Regions from separate parts of the Arthrobacter sp. TB 23 genome, predicted to be linked through region 2. Evidence: predicted binding sites of a transcription regulator. Region 2 holds the regulator's gene; the other holds the start of a gene.
The links. Region 2 encodes HrcA, which represses chaperone genes, less so after heat shock. Its sites were predicted from a motif close to TTNGCACTCGNNNNNNNCGAGTGCNAA; they were not measured.

Region 1 (9,025 bases), on a different contig from region 2:
ACCTTTACGGGGTCGTTGACTCCGGCTGCCAGCAGGTCTTCGTACACGCCGGTTGCTGCGTTCAGGCCGTGGCCTGCAGGCAGTCCGCGGACCTTGTCGACAACGACGCCTGGCTCAAGGCCGGCGTTGAAGGCGATCTGCTTCAGAGGAGCGTCGATGGCAACGCGAACTATGTTCGCGCCGGTTGCCTCGTCGCCTTCGAGCTGCAGTGATGCGAAAGCCTTGGCGCCGGCCTGGATGAGAGCAACGCCGCCACCGGCGACGATTCCCTCTTCGACTGCTGCCTTGGCGTTGCGGACTGCGTCCTCAATGCGGTGCTTGCGCTCCTTGAGCTCAACCTCGGTTGCAGCTCCGGCCTTGATGACTGCAACGCCGCCGGCCAGCTTGGCTAGACGTTCCTGCAGCTTCTCGCGGTCGTAGTCGGAGTCGGAGTTCTCGATCTCGGCGCGGATCTGGCTGACGCGTCCGGCGATCTCTTCGGCGTTGCCTGCACCTTCGACGATGGTGGTCTCGTCCTTGGTGACAACAACCTTGCGTGCGCTACCCAGGAGGTCGAGGGTGGCGTTCTCAAGCTTGAGGCCAACTTCTTCGGCGATAACCTGGCCACCGGTGAGGATGGCGATGTCAGCCAGCTGGGCCTTGCGGCGGTCACCGAAACCTGGAGCCTTGACGGCTACCGACTTGAACGTGCCACGGATCTTGTTGACCACCAGGGTAGCCAGCGCTTCGCCTTCGATGTCTTCGGCGATGATCAGCAGGGGCTTGCCTGACTGCATGACCTTCTCAAGAACCGCTACGAGGTCCTTGACGTTGGAGATCTTGGAGTTGACGATCAGGATGTACGGATCTTCAAGTACCGTTTCCTGGCGCTCTGCGTCGGTAACGAAGTAGCCGGAGATGTAGCCCTTGTCGAACCGCATGCCCTCGGTGAGCTCGAGCTCAAGGCCGAAGGTGTTGGATTCTTCAACGGTGATAACGCCTTCTTTGCCGACCTTGTCCAGCGCTTCAGCGATCAGATCGCCGATTTGCTGGTCACCAGCAGAGATGGAAGCCGTTGCAGCGATCTCTTCCTTGGTTTCGATTTCCTTGGCGGAAGCCAGCAGCTCGCGTGTGACGGCTTCAACAGCCTTCTCGATGCCGCGCTTCAGGCTCAGTGGATCGGCGCCAGCAGCAACGTTCCGCAGGCCTTCCTTGACCAGTGCCTGTGCAAGGACGGTGGCGGTGGTGGTACCGTCGCCGGCGACGTCGTCAGTCTTTTTGGCGACTTCCTTAACCAGCTCTGCGCCGATCTTTTCGAACGGGTCGTCCAGTTCGATCTCCTTGGCGATGGATACACCATCGTTGGTGATCGTGGGGGCGCCCCACTTCTTTTCCAGGACGACGTTGCGGCCACGTGGGCCCAGCGTTACCTTGACGGCGTCGGCGAGGATGTTGAGTCCGCGCTCAAGGCCGCGGCGTGCCTCTTCATCAAAAGAAATGATCTTGGCCATAGTGGCTTAGGTCCTTTCGGGGACAGTACTGCTTATCAGCAAACTTATGCTCACCGGCTGCGGTGCCCGCGACGGACGGGTATCAGCAGGACGATCTCTTTACGTCCCGCCACGACCCTCACCACAGTGGTGTGCTTGTCACATCCAACCCCGCCAACAATTAGCAGTCAGCGGCTTAGAGTGCTAACTCAATAATTAGCACTCTGGCTGCCTGAGTGCAAGTGAAGACCCTCCCACTGGGCACGGGTGACGCCGTACACCACTGAGTCATAAATGGCACCACGGACCACTCGTGCGTCGCGGAACCGTGCTTCCTACTCAATGCCTATTGGAATCCGGGGCCGACAACCACTGTGATGCTCGAAGACACTTCGGTGGTTTCGACCAGGGTTGGGATGCCGAGGATGCCAGCTACTTCCTGTGCCGCCGCCAGCTGGGAGGCGTTGTTGTAGAAGATCACTGAGGTCTGGGGCGGCGCTCCACCCCAGTCTGCGATCTGGCCCACAGTCCAGCCACCAGCCGTGACCCGGCCGGCTGCCGAACTGGCCAATCCGCCGATGCCCGTTGAGTTGTAGACGTTTACTGCCTGGGCCCGGTCGATCGCTGCCGGTTCCTCGCTGGGAGTGGGTTCAGCCTCGGTGGGCTCATCAGCGGGAGCCCCCGTTGGGGCTTGGGTCGCCGGATTGGACGGGGTCGGCTCGGGCTCGGAAGCGTCGTCGTCGGCCGGGGCAGGCGACGCGTTCGAGGTGGTCTCGGAGACCGGCGCGGTGGTGGTCTGGCTGGCGGATGACTCCGTCTGGCCAATGCCAAGACGGGGAAGAATAAAGTAGGCGGCCAGCCCGACGGCGAGCGCGAGTACCCCAACCAGGATTTTCAACGCCAGCCCACTGGACCGCGGAGGAACCAGTCTTTCCCGGTGAACGCCCTGCCGCGATGCGGATTCAGGGATCTTGTCGAACTCGTCCCGGGGGTACTGGCTCATAGTTATGCGTCATCCTTGGGTTTTGGCGCTGTAAAGGGTTCGCCGGGAGCGTTCAGATGTCAGCGCCGAGGCGGCGGGCTGAGCGCGCGCGCTGACGCGATGTACGTAGTCTACGCAGTCGCTTGACCAGCATCGGATCGTGAGCCAATGCTGCCTCGGTGTCGATCATGGCGTTGAGGATTTGGTAGTAGTGGGTAGCCGACAGGTCGAACAGTTCGCGGATGGCTTGTTCCTTGGCCCCTGAGTACTTCCACCACTGGCGTTCAAGGGCGAGCATTTGCTGCTCGCGGTCTCCCAGCACAGACGCCTGACGGTGACCCTCCGGATCAGGGTGTACCGCACTGTCAGCGCGCACCGCATCAGTCACTGCCTATCGCCCCTTAGTTGAAGGCAGCTTAGTGGAACGCTGCCGTTGACCTTCATGGTAATTGGGAATAACACGGTTGTCATTTGGCGGGCTCGGGCACAAGGATGGGAGGGTGTCCGAATACCAGAGCGCCCTCTTCCCTGAGCCAGCCCCCTCCCCCACGGCGTCCCCGATTCTGGACGGCTCGGAATTCCCGTTCGCCGCCCCCGTTCCGGTGGCCGACGTCGTCCATCCGTCCTGGGCTGCTGCGCTGGCGCCGATCGAGCCGCAACTGCACCTGCTCGCCGATCGGCTCCGCACGGAAGTCGACGGCGGACACGAGATCCTGCCGCCAGCCGAGCACATCCTCCGGGCGTTCAGTTACCCGATGGATCAGGTCAAGGTGTTGATCCTGGGTCAGGACCCGTACCCGACGCCGGGGCACGCCGTCGGGCTGTCCTTCTCGGTAGCGGGAAGCACCCGGCCGCTTCCACGGAGCCTCGCCAATATCTATCGGGAACTCGCTGCCGACACCGGCACGTCGGTTCCTGCGCACGGCGACCTGTCGGGGTGGGCCGAGCAGGGAGTGTTGCTGCTGAACCGGGTCCTGACGGTGCGGGCCGGCGGCGCGGCGTCACACCGCAGACTGGGCTGGGACGTAGTGACCGATGCAGCGGTGGAAGCCCTGGTGGCCAGAAACCTACCTCTGGTTGCGGTGCTGTGGGGCAGGGACGCCCAGCAGATCAAGCCGCTGCTCGGCAGCACTCCGGTGATCGAGTCAGTGCACCCGAGCCCGCTGTCGGCGTCGCGAGGGTTCTTCGGCAGCCGGCCCTTCACCCGGGTCAACAAGTTCCTGGCGGAGCAGGGCGCCGAACCGGTGGACTGGCAGTTGCGCTGACTTACCGGCGCCGGTTCCGGCGTTCGTTACTACTGACTCCCTTGGTCAGCGGACGGGCGAGGTTGTCACCCAGCACCACGCCGCCGGCAATGGCAAGAATGATCGTCAACGCATTGAACAGGCTGTTGGTGCCAGCCCCAATCAGCTCGGTTTCGATCGTCAAGCCGTACATCGACCTGAACACCATCAGGCCCGGGTAGAGGAACATGACCGCCGGAACTGCCACGACCAACTGGGGCGCGCCCATCCGCAACGCCACCATTCTCGCGAGCATCCCGATCAGCACTGCGGCAATCGCCGGGGCTAGGCGGTAGCCCACGCCCAGGCTGACCACCAGCGAGTACAGCAGGAAACCGGTGACACCGATCAGGGCCGTGGGGAGCAGGAGTTTCATGTCGGTCTGTTCTGCGACTCCGATCATGGCGACGGCGATCAGCACCAGGGCTGCCGCCACCGGCAGCGGATACATTGACCCTTCGGTCGTCAGCGCCAGCTCTGGCACCCCCACCAGTGCGCCAACGACCAACGCGACGGCGATCCCGGAGATGATCGCGGCAAACACGAGGAACGCTGATAGATACCTGCCCGCCGCGGTGACCGGGAATCCGTTGATCGCGTCCTGGGTTGCGGAGACGAGCCGGCCAGTCGGCAGCAGTAGCAGGATTCCGCCCACCACCACGAACGACGGCGCAATGCCGATATCGAGCCACCAGAAAAACATCGCGATGATCGTGACCATACCCGAGGCTGTAGCTACCGAGAAGAACTCAGGAACCCGCCACTTCCCCAACTGACGCAAGAGGAGGTCGACGCCGATGCAGCTGGCAAAGCTGATCAGCGACTCCAACGGTCCGCCACCAATGAAACTCACGATGGCAGCCCCGAAGACACCGAAGGCAGCCGTCACCATCCACCGGGGAAAGGGTTTCGGCTTGTGGGTGATCTCGTCGAGCCGAGCCGCAGCTTCGATCCGCGAGGTTCCGCCGTTGACGACGTCGGTCACCAACTGATGCACCTTCAGCAGGCCGGCGTAGTTATTGGTCCAGGAACGAACCACCCGCAGCACGGTGACTGGGGTCTGGTCCTTGGCCGAATAGTTCAGGATGACCGACTGGTTGGTGATGTCCACTTCGATGTTGTCCAGCCCAAAGGCTGCGGTGACCGCGATGATGCTGGTTTCGACCTCAAGGGCGCCGGCGCCGTACCGGAACATCGTTTCGGCCAGGCTCAGCGCGAAATCGAGGGTTCTTCGCGCGTTGATGTCCGGCCCGGAAACCTGGATGGTGGGATTCGCATAGGGGCTGCCAGCCAGCCGTTCAACGATGCTCATCGCCTGGGTGGGCGGAGTCTCCCCCTGCACCAGTCGGCGGAGTACCTTCCTGGCTGCGGCATTCGAGCGGTCGGGGCGCACCGAACGGGGCGTGGTCGGCAGCGCATCGGTGGGCGTCGAGTAGGTCCTGCGATCCGGCTTGTTATTTGCCGGACGTGGGCGGGACTTGGGCTTGGCTCCGGAAGACCTGCCAGGCTTGCCGGCCGATCCGGAGCGGCCTGCGTATCCCGGGCCCCCAGGGGTGCCGGGCAGCGAATGAACCGGACGTGCTGCGGGCTGGGCAACGCTGGCCGGGGTCCCCGCGGTGGGAACGATCGGCAGCTGTTCGGCTACCGGCGCAGGGTTGGTGTTGGGGTTGCGGCCGTCGTCGGCCTCGGTCTTCTCTCCCATGGAATTCACCCCTTCATCCGGTGCGCCCGCAGGGAGCGGGAGTGTTTGTTTAGTAGAACGGTTGCTGGTGTCGGCGCCAGTAGATTTGTCGAGCGACCTTCTCGCCGATCACGTTCCAGAGTCGATACTTCCACGCGCTGAGCGGTAGGTCATAACAGCCGACGAAGTCCGTCACAGTCTTGGTGAAGCTGGTCTTGAACAGACCCAACCCATGGTGCTGATGGGTGGGGTCCTTGAGCCGGTCGCTGGGCGGAGTGCCGCAGAAATCGTATTCAACTATCCCGAACTCTTCCTTGAGGTCAGTGATCGCCTGCCACTGCACCAAATGGGAGTCACCATACTGGGATCGTTTGGGCTTGGATCCGCCGTCCTTGTAAGTGCCTTTGAGCCCGTAGTTGATGACGAACGCGCCAACGGCGGGTTTGCCATCTTCGTAGACGAAGTACAGGCGGCCCTGGCCGGCGTCGGCGAAGTTCCGCCAAAACCGGCTGTAGTACTGGTACGAGCGGAGCTTGGCGGCCGATCGATCCTCGATGTGGGCCATCAGCTGGTACATCTGGCGAAAGTTTTCGTCAGTGGGTTCCATCCGGCGCACTTCGACGCCTTCACGGCTGGCACGACGTACAGCGTTGCGGCCGCGCGAATGCAGGTTGCGCAGCAGTTGGTTCGGCTCGGGGGTAGTGTCCAGGATCGCAGTGTGGTCGTTGGGCTGCAGATCGAACGTTTTGATCAGGCCCGCGTTGAGAAACAGCCGGTCGACGTCGTGGTCGGCAGGGATGTCGGGCTCCACCTTCACTGCGAACACGTTGTGACGCCCGGTACGGACCAGTTCCCGGCAAGCGTCAAGCACCGCCGGCACATGGGCAGGATCGGCAACGTCAGGGCCCTTGATGAGATACCAGAGGGCGCCCAGCAGAGGCAGCCGCTTTTCGATCACCAGGTTGTAGGTGGTGTACTCGGCGCTTTCAAAGACCAGGAACCGGGGAGTCCAGCCGTGCTGAGACTTCACATCGGCGAAGGATGCCGACTGGAGCATGTTTCCCCCGTTAGGGTTCGACGTCACCAACGCGTCCCAGTTGTCCCGCTCCTCGGCCGTGGCTAGACGCGCGGTGAACTTAACCAAAATCCCTCAATCAGTGGTGGTGAAACAAAGACAATTCAGTGTACCGGTTGGCCCTGTTTGCCTCGGTCAGCTTCGCTACTGTCTGGCCACCGCGCCGCAAATCGTCACCTTAGGCAACGACACTGCAGTGTGATCCACCTCATTTCTCGAGTGGTGCCCTAGCATCGAATGTATGGACTATCGATACCTCGGAAACAGTGGATTCAAGATCTCGGAAATCACCTACGGCAACTGGTTGACCCACGGCTCGCAGGTGGAGAACGACGTCGCCACCCAGTGTGTGCGCGCGGCCCTGGATGTGGGCATCACCAGTTTCGACACGGCAGATGTGTACGCCAACACCGCCGCCGAAACGGTGCTCGGCGAAGCCCTGAAGGGCGAGCGGCGCCAGTCCCTGGAGATCTTCACCAAGGTGTGGGGGCCCACCGGGCCGAAGGGGCCAAACGACGTCGGGCTCTCCCGTAAGCACATCATGGAGTCAATCAACGGTTCGCTGGAGCGCCTGCAGACCGACTATGTGGACTTGTACCAGGCGCACCGTTACGACTACCAGACGCCGCTGGAAGAGACGATGCAGGCGTTCGCGGACATCGTTCGCCAGGGCAAGGCCCTGTACATCGGTGTCAGCGAATGGGATGCGCGCCAGATCCGCGCCGGGCATGCGCTGGCCAAGGAACTCGGCTTCCAGCTGATCTCCAACCAGCCTCAGTATTCGATGCTGTGGCGGGTCATTGAGGAGGAAGTGGTTCCCGTGTCCGAGGAGCTGGGGTTGTCCCAGATTGTCTGGTCACCGGTGGCGCAGGGCGTGTTGACCGGCAAGTACCAGCCAGGTGGCACCCCCGAGGAAGGATCGCGGGCCGCCGATGACAAGGGTGGCTCGAACATGATCGAGCGGTGGATGTCCGACGAGACACTCACCGGAGTGCAGAAGCTCCAGCCGATCGCCGATGAGGTTGGGCTCACCATGGCACAACTGGCTATCGCCTGGGTGCTGCAAAACAAGAACGTTGCTGCAGCGATCATCGGCGCGTCGAAGCCTGAGCAGGTCAAGTCAAATGCTGTGGCATCGGGAGTGACCCTCGACGCTGCTGTAATGGCCAAGATTGACGATGCGGTTGGTTCGATGGCGGAGACCGAACCGGCGAAAACTGTTTCGCCTGAGCAGCGGCCCGTATGAGGCTCGCGGTAACCGGTGCCACCGGCAAATTGGGCCGCACGGTCACCTCGGTTCTGAGAGCCGCGGGGCATGAGGTTATTGGTATGGACGTGCAGGGGGAACGTGGTCCTGGCTTCGTGAAGATCGACCTGACCAACTACGGACACGTCATTGATGCCTTCATGGGTGTCGACGATCAACATACCGGCTTCGACGCCGTCGTTCATCTGGCGGCCATTCCCGCTCCCGGCATCTACGCAGATGCTGCGACCTTCCACAACAACATGCCGGCCACCTACAACGTGTTCCAGGCCTGCCGCCGGGCTGGAATCAAGAAGGTTGTGTACGCGTCCAGCGAGACCGTACTGGGGCTACCCTTCGACGAGGACCCGCCCTACATCCCCGTCGACGAGAAGTACACCGCACGGCCGGAAAGCACCTACTCGCTGGTCAAACACCTAGAAGAGCAGATGGCGATCCAGCTGACGCGGTGGGATCCCGAGTTGAGCATTACAGCGCTGCGGTTCTCGAACGTCATGGACCCCGAGGATTATGCGAAGTTCCCTTCTTTCGATGCCGACGCTATGGCTCGGAAGTGGAATCTCTGGGGGTACATTGACGGTCGCGACGGCGCGCAGGCCGTGCAACGGGCGTTGGAAAACGCAGGGCCGGGCTTCGACACGTTCATCATCGCCGCAGCTGACACGGTGATGAGCCGCTCCAGCGCATCACTCGCTGCCGAGGTGTTCCCGGACGTCGAGGTGGTCAAGGACGTGGGCGAGCACGAGACGTTGCTGTCCATTGATCATGCCCGCAGCGTGCTCGGCTTCGATCCTCAGCACAGTTGGCGGGATCACGTCGGCTAGCTGAACCCGTGAAAAGCCGCCCAGCGACGCCGGGCGGCTTTTTCATGAGTTCAGGGTTTCGGAACCTACGAGGGGCCCGCCTCACCTGCATAGCCTTGGCCCCTATGACCTCGACACATCACGCTGGCCGCGAAGAATCAGCCTGCAAAAAAACTTCGAAAAAGTTTTTTCCGGGACCCCTATTTTCCCCTCATACTGTCGGTGCTCGATGATGGAATTGGGGTATGAAAAGCAGTGCAGCTTCTGCTCCCGGATCGGGAATCCCTCCCGAATCCGGCGCGGATTCCGCCTCGACCAGCGGGCCCGCGAACACGGCCACGGGGTCTACTGCGGGAACTCCCGCCGGCGCTTCTGCTGGGTCTTCCGCTGGAACTCACGCCGGGGCTTCTGCTGGATATGGTCCGGAGGGACCGCTAGGTGTGGACGCGGTGTGGACAGCACCCT
Region 2 (7,272 bases):
AGATGGTGGGACGCGTCGAAGTCCCGCAGGAAGCCTTCATCGCAGCACTCACCACCGACGAGTCCAAGGACAAGGTCAAGAAGTAGCAATGCCAGGTGCCCTCCCTCTTGGCTTGCCAGCGCCGGAAAGCGGCCTGCTGCCGGAGCAGGCCGCCATCGGCAGCGCCGACCGGAAGCTGGGGCTCTACGTCCACATCCCGTTCTGCGCCGTGCGCTGCGGCTACTGCGACTTCAACACCTACACGGCCACTGAACTGGGTGGGGGCGCATCGCAAGACCGCTATGCCGCAACGGTCAGCGCTGAACTGGACCTCGCAGCCGGTGTCCTGACCGCTTCCGGCACCGCGCCACGCCAGCTATCGACAGTGTTCTTCGGCGGCGGCACTCCCACCCTCCTCCCCGCAGCCGATCTGGCGACGGTGCTGCGCACCGCCGTCGGGCACTGGGGGCTCGCGCCAGGCGCTGAAGTCACCACGGAGGCCAACCCCGATTCGGTCACGCCCGAGTCACTTGCGGTGCTGGCGCAGGCGGGTTTCACCAGGGTGTCGTTCGGGATGCAGTCGGCTGTTCCGCACGTGCTGAAGGTACTGGACCGCACCCATGCGCCCGAACGGGTGCCACTGGCCGTGCAATGGGCGCGGGAAGCCGGGCTGCGCGTCAGCCTTGACCTGATCTACGGCACCCCGGGGGAGTCCGCAGCCGACTGGCAGCAGACCCTTGACGCGGCGCTGTCCTACGGTCCGGACCACGTCTCTGCCTACGCACTGATCATCGAGGACGGCACCAAACTTGCGGCCCGGATCCGCCGTGGCGAGGTGCCCGACATCGACGACGACGATCACGCCGAGAAGTACGCCCTGGCCGAACGCGCGATGGCAGCCGCCGGACTCGGATGGTACGAGGTAAGCAACTGGGCCCGCACACCTGCGGACGAGTGCAGGCATAATCTTGCCTACTGGCGTGGCGACGACTGGTGGGGAGCTGGTCCCGGCGCGCACTCGCATCTGGGCGGTGTGCGCTGGTGGAATGTGAAGCACCCGACCGCCTACGCCCAGCGCCTCTCAACCGGAGTGTCACCGGCCGCTGGCCGCGAAATCCTGGACGCGGAGACCCGCTACACCGAGGACGTGATGCTTCGCGCCAGGCTGCGCGAGGGTCTACCAACCCGGGTGCTGCACCCAGGGGGGCGGCTCGCCGTCGCCGGATTGATTGCTGATGAACTGATCGTTGCAGCGGAGGCCTTCGCCGGAACGATCACGCTCACTGGCAAGGGCCGGTTGCTCGCCGACGCGGTCGTCCGCAGGCTACTACCCGACTAGGTTCCTAACGGAAGAGCCGCAGGTTGAACGCGTACCGGTAGGGGCGGCCACGGTTGACCTGGATCCCGGCAATGACCGAGGATACGGCGATTGCCACCCAGATCAGGGCGTTGACGACGGCGAACATGCCGCCGACCGCTGGCAAGAGGGAGAGCAGCCAGGCCACGAACGCCAACACCGTCGGCGGGAAGGTGAAGTTGAACGCCTCCCGCGCTTCCTGGGCGGTGAAAGGTCCCCGGTTCTTGAAAATCAGCAGGATGAGCAGCGACGGAATGAAACCGAGGATTCCCCCGAAGTGCGACAGGGTTGCCCACTGCCGGTCTTCCGTCGCGGTCAGAGGCAAGGCATTCGCCGGGGCACCCTCAAAAGCGGATCGGGGCTGGCCGTGGCCGTCCTCGGATCCGTGGTTTCCGTGCTGGTCGGCGGGGTTAGACAACTGAACATCCTCTATTGCTTCGGGGCAGCCTTGATCAGGAGCCTTCCTATCTAGGATACTTCGTCGCCAGCAAACGTGCACTGGGGCTTAAATTGTCGCGTCGAAATCTCCGGGAGGGGTCAAAAAATCGATCACTTCTTCGACCCGCCCGAGCAGCGACGGCTCAAGGTCGGAGTAACTATTGACGCACCCCAGCAACCGCTTCCAGCCATGTGCCACCGCTGCCTTGTCGGCGTTCGGCCAGCCGAGACCGGCGAGTATTCCGGTCTTCCAGTCCTGGCCCCGTGGTACCACCGGCCACGCGGTGAGCCCGACGGCCGCCGGCTTGATTGCCTGCCACACATCGACATACGGGTGTCCCACCACCAGGACGTTGGCGGCGGCTCCCGGAACCTTCATGGCTTCCTGGGCGATGCGCTGTTCCTTCGACCCCGCTACCAGATGGTCGACGAGGATACCGAGCCGGCGGTTCGGTCCAGGACTAAAGGTGCGGATCATCCCGGCAAGGTCGTCAACGCCGTGCAGCGGCTCGACGACGATCCCCTCAAGACGCAGATCGTCGCCCCACACTTTTTCGATCAGCTCAGCATCGTGCTGTCCCTCCACCCAGATCCTGCTGGCCCGGGCGGTCCTCGCGCGGGCGCCCTCCACTTTGACCGATCCCGACGCCGTCACCTTGCGGGCTGGCGCTGGTGGTGCCAGCGCGGGTGCCACCACCTCAACGGGCCCGCCGTCGACGTGGAACCCGAACCCGAGCGGGAAAGTCTTGAGTCTGCCGCGCCGGTCCTCGAGCACCATGACGTGCATGCCACCAGATTTCTCCACCCGGACCACCGCGCCAACGTACCCGCTCCGCACATCCTCCAGAACCAGGCCCCGGCTGACCGGAACCTTTGGCAGGGAAACCTGGCGGGGGGCTGAGATGTCCTGGGCGCCCCATTCATAACTGGACAAAATTGTTGCTCACTTCCCGACTCGCCGCTGGACGGTCCGGCCAGGGATTTTCAATGCTAACAATCCCTTCGAACGTACTAGACTTGGCACTTGGGCGTGTCGAGTGCCAGATCTGCCGGAAGAGACAGTAAACGTGTGCGGAGGTGAAAAGTGAGCGAACCACGCAGACTCGAAGTGTTGCGTGCCATCGTCGAGGACTATGTGCATTCCCGCGAGCCTGTGGGCTCCAAAGCACTCGTGGAGCGGCATCAGCTGGGGGTATCATCGGCCACCATCCGTAATGATATGGCTGTCCTGGAAGAAGAGGGGCTGATCACCGCGCCCCACACCAGCTCGGGTCGCATCCCCACCGACAAGGGCTACCGACTGTTCGTCGACCAGATTTCCGAGGTCAAGCCTCTGTCTGCTGCCGAAAAGCGCGCCATCCAGGCGCTCCTGGAGGAGGCAGAGGATCTCGACGACGTCATGGACCGGACAGTGCGGCTGCTCTCCCACCTGACCAATCAGGTGGCGGTGGTCCAATACCCACATCTGGGTAGCGCAGCCGTCCGGCACCTGGAGTTCGTCCTACTGGCGCCCAACCAGGTTCTGGTGGTGCTCATAGCGACCAACGGAACAGTCCAGCAGCGGGTTGTCCCGCTGCCCGAACCGGTGCCCGAATCATCCCTCGCCGAGCTTCGGCAGCACTTCCTCGGTTCCGTCGCCGGCACCAAGCTGGCGTCCCTTCCGCAGGAACTCGCACTCGCCGTGGGAGCCCTGTCGTTCCAGCAGCGCAGGGCGGGCACCGTGCTGGCGCGGGCGCTCGAACAGTTGGCTGGCATCAACCGGGATGACCGGATTGTGATGGCTGGTACAGCCAACCTGGCCCGATCCACCGTAGACTTTCCTCTGAGCATCGGGCCGGTGCTCGAGGCCCTGGAGGAGCAGGTAGTAATGCTTCGCCTGCTTTCCGAAATGAAGCAGGATGCGTTTGGCGTCTCGGTGCGGATCGGCCGGGAGAACCCGCACGGCGGCCTCGCTGAAGCCTCGGTGATTGCCACCGGATACGGTCCCGACTCGTTGGCCAAGGTAGGAGTCCTTGGGCCAACCCGAATGGACTACCCGACGTCGATGTCGGCGGTGCGGGCGGTAGCCCGGTACCTATCGCGGATCCTGACGGACTAACCCTGACGTAACCGCATCAGCGAACTTGTTGTAGAAACAGTCGACCCCATACCGGCAGGGCACCAAGCCCTGCACCGGTCAGTGACATAGGAAGTGAAGTGCAGGAGTGAGTAATCACTATGAAGTCCTCGGTGTGAACCGCGATGCGAGCGGCGAGGAAATCAAGAAGGCCTACCGCAAGCTCGCGCGAAAGCTGCACCCGGACGTCAACTCCGGGCCGGATGCCTCTGAAGAGTTCAAATTGGTCACCCGTGCCTACGAGGTGCTCTCGGACCCGCAGAAACGGCGCGTGTATGACACGACCGGCAACGAGAACGGGACCGACAACGGATTCGGCGGCGGACACGCAGGGCCGGGCTTCGCCTTCCAGGACATCTTCGAAACATTCTTCGGTGGCGGTGGTGCCAGCGGCCCGCCGTCGCGCACCCGTCGCGGCCAGGACGCCCTGATCGCCGTGCGGATCGACCTGGTCGACGCAGTCTTCGGGATCAACAAAAAGATCGACGTCGATACCGCAGCAGTGTGTCCCACCTGCGACGGGTCCTGCTGCCAGCCCGGCACTTCCCCCCGAACCTGCGACATTTGCGGCGGGTCGGGTCAGGTGCAGCGTGCGGTGCGGTCCATTCTGGGCCAGGTCATGACCAGTGCCACGTGTGGCACCTGCCAGGGGTACGGCACAGTCATCCCGAACCCCTGTAACGAATGCAACGGCGACGGTCGGGTGCGTAGCCGTCGGAGCCTCACCATCAAGGTGCCCGCAGGCGTGTCGACCGGCACCCGCATTCAACTGGGGGGCCAGGGCGAGGCCGGTATGGCCGGCGGACCGCAGGGCGACCTCTATGTGGAGATCCGGGTTAACCCGGATCCCTCCTTCCTCCGTGAGGGTGACGACCTCCACGTCACCCTCAGCGTGCCGATGACCGCCGCCGCCCTGGGCACCACCGTGAACCTCGCCTCCTTCGACGGCGACCAGGAACTGGGGATCAAAGCAGGCACGCAGTCGGGCGAGATCGTGACTCTTCGCGGACTTGGCGTAACCCACCTCCGCGGGTACGGGCGTGGTGACCTCAAGGTGCACCTGAACGTCGAGACTCCGCGCAACGTTGACCAGGCGCAGGAAGAGCTGCTGCGCAAACTTGCCGAACTCCGCGGCGAGGAATTTGTTGAGGGTCAGCTGGCCAGCAGCGGTTCAGGGGTGTTCGCGAAGTTGCGGGAGCGGTTGGGTAATCTCTAGGGGTGAGCAACGCACTCTACTTCGGAGACCCTGAGGCGCTGGCTGCTGTCCTCCCCGGAGCCAGTTTCACCCTCACCGGGGCCGAGGCCCGGCACGCGGCGACCGTCAAACGGCTGGCAGCCGGCGAGACGATTGACGTCGCCGACGGCCGCGGGCGTAGAATCGTCGGCGTGGTCACGGCCAGCGCCGGGCAGGAAGTCACCCTCGAGGTGCGAACAGTGATTGACGAGCCGGCCCCCGCCTGCCGTCTCATCCTGGTGCAGGCACTGGCCAAGGGGGACCGGGATGAACTGGCGGTCGAGGCCGCCACTGAACTCGGCGTCGATGCGGTTATTCCCTGGCAGGCGGATCGAAGTATTGTCCGTTGGCGCGCCGACAAGGCGCTCAAAGGGCAGCGAAAATGGGAATCCACGGTGTGGGGAGCCGCCAAACAGTCACGGCGTGCCACCCTCCCCGAGGTGCTGCCATTGCACGACAGCGGGTCTCTGGCAGCCTGGCTTGCCGGCGTGGACCTCGCTCTGATCCTCCACGAGGACGCTGAAACTGGGGTTGGGGCACTGGTTGGGCCACAGGCCGACACCCCGCCCACCAGCATTGCAGTGGTGGTCGGCCCCGAGGGGGGCATCAGCGGGCAGGAGCTGGAGCTGTTCGTGTCGAACGGTGCGCATCCGGCCAGGCTCGGCGGCCAGGTGCTGCGCTCCTCCACCGCCGGACCCGCCGCCCTTGCGGTCCTGAGCCAACTGCTGGGCCGCTGGTAGCCGGTTCAGTTCCGTGCTCACCCGGGAATAAGGTCCCGTGCTCACCCGGGAATAGCAAGCCCCGGGAAGGAAAGCAGGAGGCTCAGCTGCCTACTGCACCGTGACGCGCTTGGTGTCGGTATCGAGTTCACGGTTCTCCTGGACGCCCTGCGGACGGTCGAAGACGCTGATCTCGTATTCACCGGGCACCAGGGCGATCGTGAACTCGAAGAGTCCGGGGGAACTGGCGCTGGCGTCCAGTCCCACCGTTCCAGTGCGGTACGATTCCAGCTCATCGCCGACCACCTCGTCGATCCGCCAGTGCAGGACCGCGTTCTCCGTCATTCCGCTGCCTGACACGGTGATCGTCGGCTGGTCGCGGACCGCCCCATGCTGGGGTTCGATGATCCAGATCGGAGCCATCAACGCCGAGTCCCGCTGCAACGGGCCACCGAGTTCGATGTGGCCGAAAGCATTGAACCCCGCCGCTCCGTCCACCAGGACGACGACGCGGCTGGGGTCACCGCCCGAGACCAGGCCCGCGTTGGCCGCCGCCGCTGTGGCTGTGTATACGAGCTGCTGGATGGCACGATAGGCGGCACCCTGGTCGAGCTGCGCATCGAAGGCCTCGGCCGAGATATCGACCGTAATAACGTTGTCGGGGGAGATTGATGCGCTGACAGACTCGGCGGGGGACCACGACCCAAAGTAGTCGGGATCGATTGGTGAGTTGGCGGTCATCGCCTGGACCGCCGCCGCGATTGGGTCACCACCGTTCCCGCCGTCCAGGAACTCCCGGTAGAGCTGGATGCTTCCGTCGTTGTCTCCCATCCAGTAGACGGGGAGCAGGTTGCGCAGGGTAGCGGATTCCGTCACTGCGGAGTGCTCTGCCGACGCTGGGCCAGCTGACGTGTTTGGTTGTCCAGAAAGCGAGGCCGTCGCATCATCGCCGGGGACCGGTGTGCAGCCACCCAGGCCCAGACCAGCGAGGACGATTAGCGCGGTGACCGAGAGAGCGCGTCCAGGCCGGCGCCGGGCAGCATCGCGTTGAAAGGACCACTCCATTCGCGTCCTGTCCTTTCGCTGTACCACTCGGCCGGATTGGTGCGCCGCCGAGTAATGCACTCAAAGCAACGTTTCCAGCTTCGCATATGGCAACAGGCCCCGAACGGGGTTTAGCCAAGTCGTCGCCGGACTGAGACAGGATTGAAACCGGGCCGTTGCCCAGATGAGATCATCTGCTTCCTGGGCGCGCGGAGACGCCGTAAAACCTCCGGTTCCGTCGACGGCGGAATCCGGCGGCCGGGGACGGCCGCCGGGCAGGGACGTAACGTAAGATTAGTCAAGGGGCGGTATGCCGTCACCAACCGATTCAAGGAGAGATGGAAGGCCGCGAGGGCCGATTATATGACCGATTCTTCAGTTGGCA

Region 1: a site for HrcA is predicted at 1,686-1,712, ahead of groL (chaperonin GroEL). Genes of this name have one in related genera too.

The regions. Positions count from the first base shown of each region.
Region 1 covers NZ_ALPM01000105.1:925-9,949, reverse strand. Annotated here, with positions in the region: gene groL (chaperonin GroEL) at 1-1,490, opposite strand, end outside; gene B384_RS0114465 (LytR C-terminal domain-containing protein) at 1,816-2,472, opposite strand; gene B384_RS0114460 (DUF3263 domain-containing protein) at 2,525-2,827, opposite strand; gene B384_RS0114455 (uracil-DNA glycosylase) at 2,952-3,716, shown strand; gene B384_RS0114450 (threonine/serine ThrE exporter family protein) at 3,718-5,436, opposite strand; gene B384_RS0114445 (lipid II:glycine glycyltransferase FemX) at 5,486-6,559, opposite strand; gene B384_RS0114440 (aldo/keto reductase family protein) at 6,732-7,736, shown strand; gene B384_RS0114435 (NAD-dependent epimerase/dehydratase family protein) at 7,733-8,581, shown strand; partial or broken gene B384_RS19805 (DUF222 domain-containing protein) at 9,001-9,025, shown strand, end outside.
Region 2 covers NZ_ALPM01000063.1:101,066-108,337, reverse strand. Annotated here, with positions in the region: partial or broken gene lepA (translation elongation factor 4) at 1-86, shown strand, start outside; gene hemW (radical SAM family heme chaperone HemW) at 89-1,318, shown strand; gene B384_RS0108950 (DUF4870 domain-containing protein) at 1,323-1,754, opposite strand; gene B384_RS0108945 (DUF3097 family protein) at 1,842-2,708, opposite strand; gene hrcA (heat-inducible transcriptional repressor HrcA) at 2,859-3,872, shown strand; gene dnaJ (molecular chaperone DnaJ) at 3,979-5,106, shown strand; gene B384_RS0108930 (16S rRNA (uracil(1498)-N(3))-methyltransferase) at 5,109-5,864, shown strand; gene B384_RS0108925 (GerMN domain-containing protein) at 5,955-6,908, opposite strand; partial or broken gene B384_RS18400 (PhoH family protein) at 7,251-7,272, shown strand, end outside.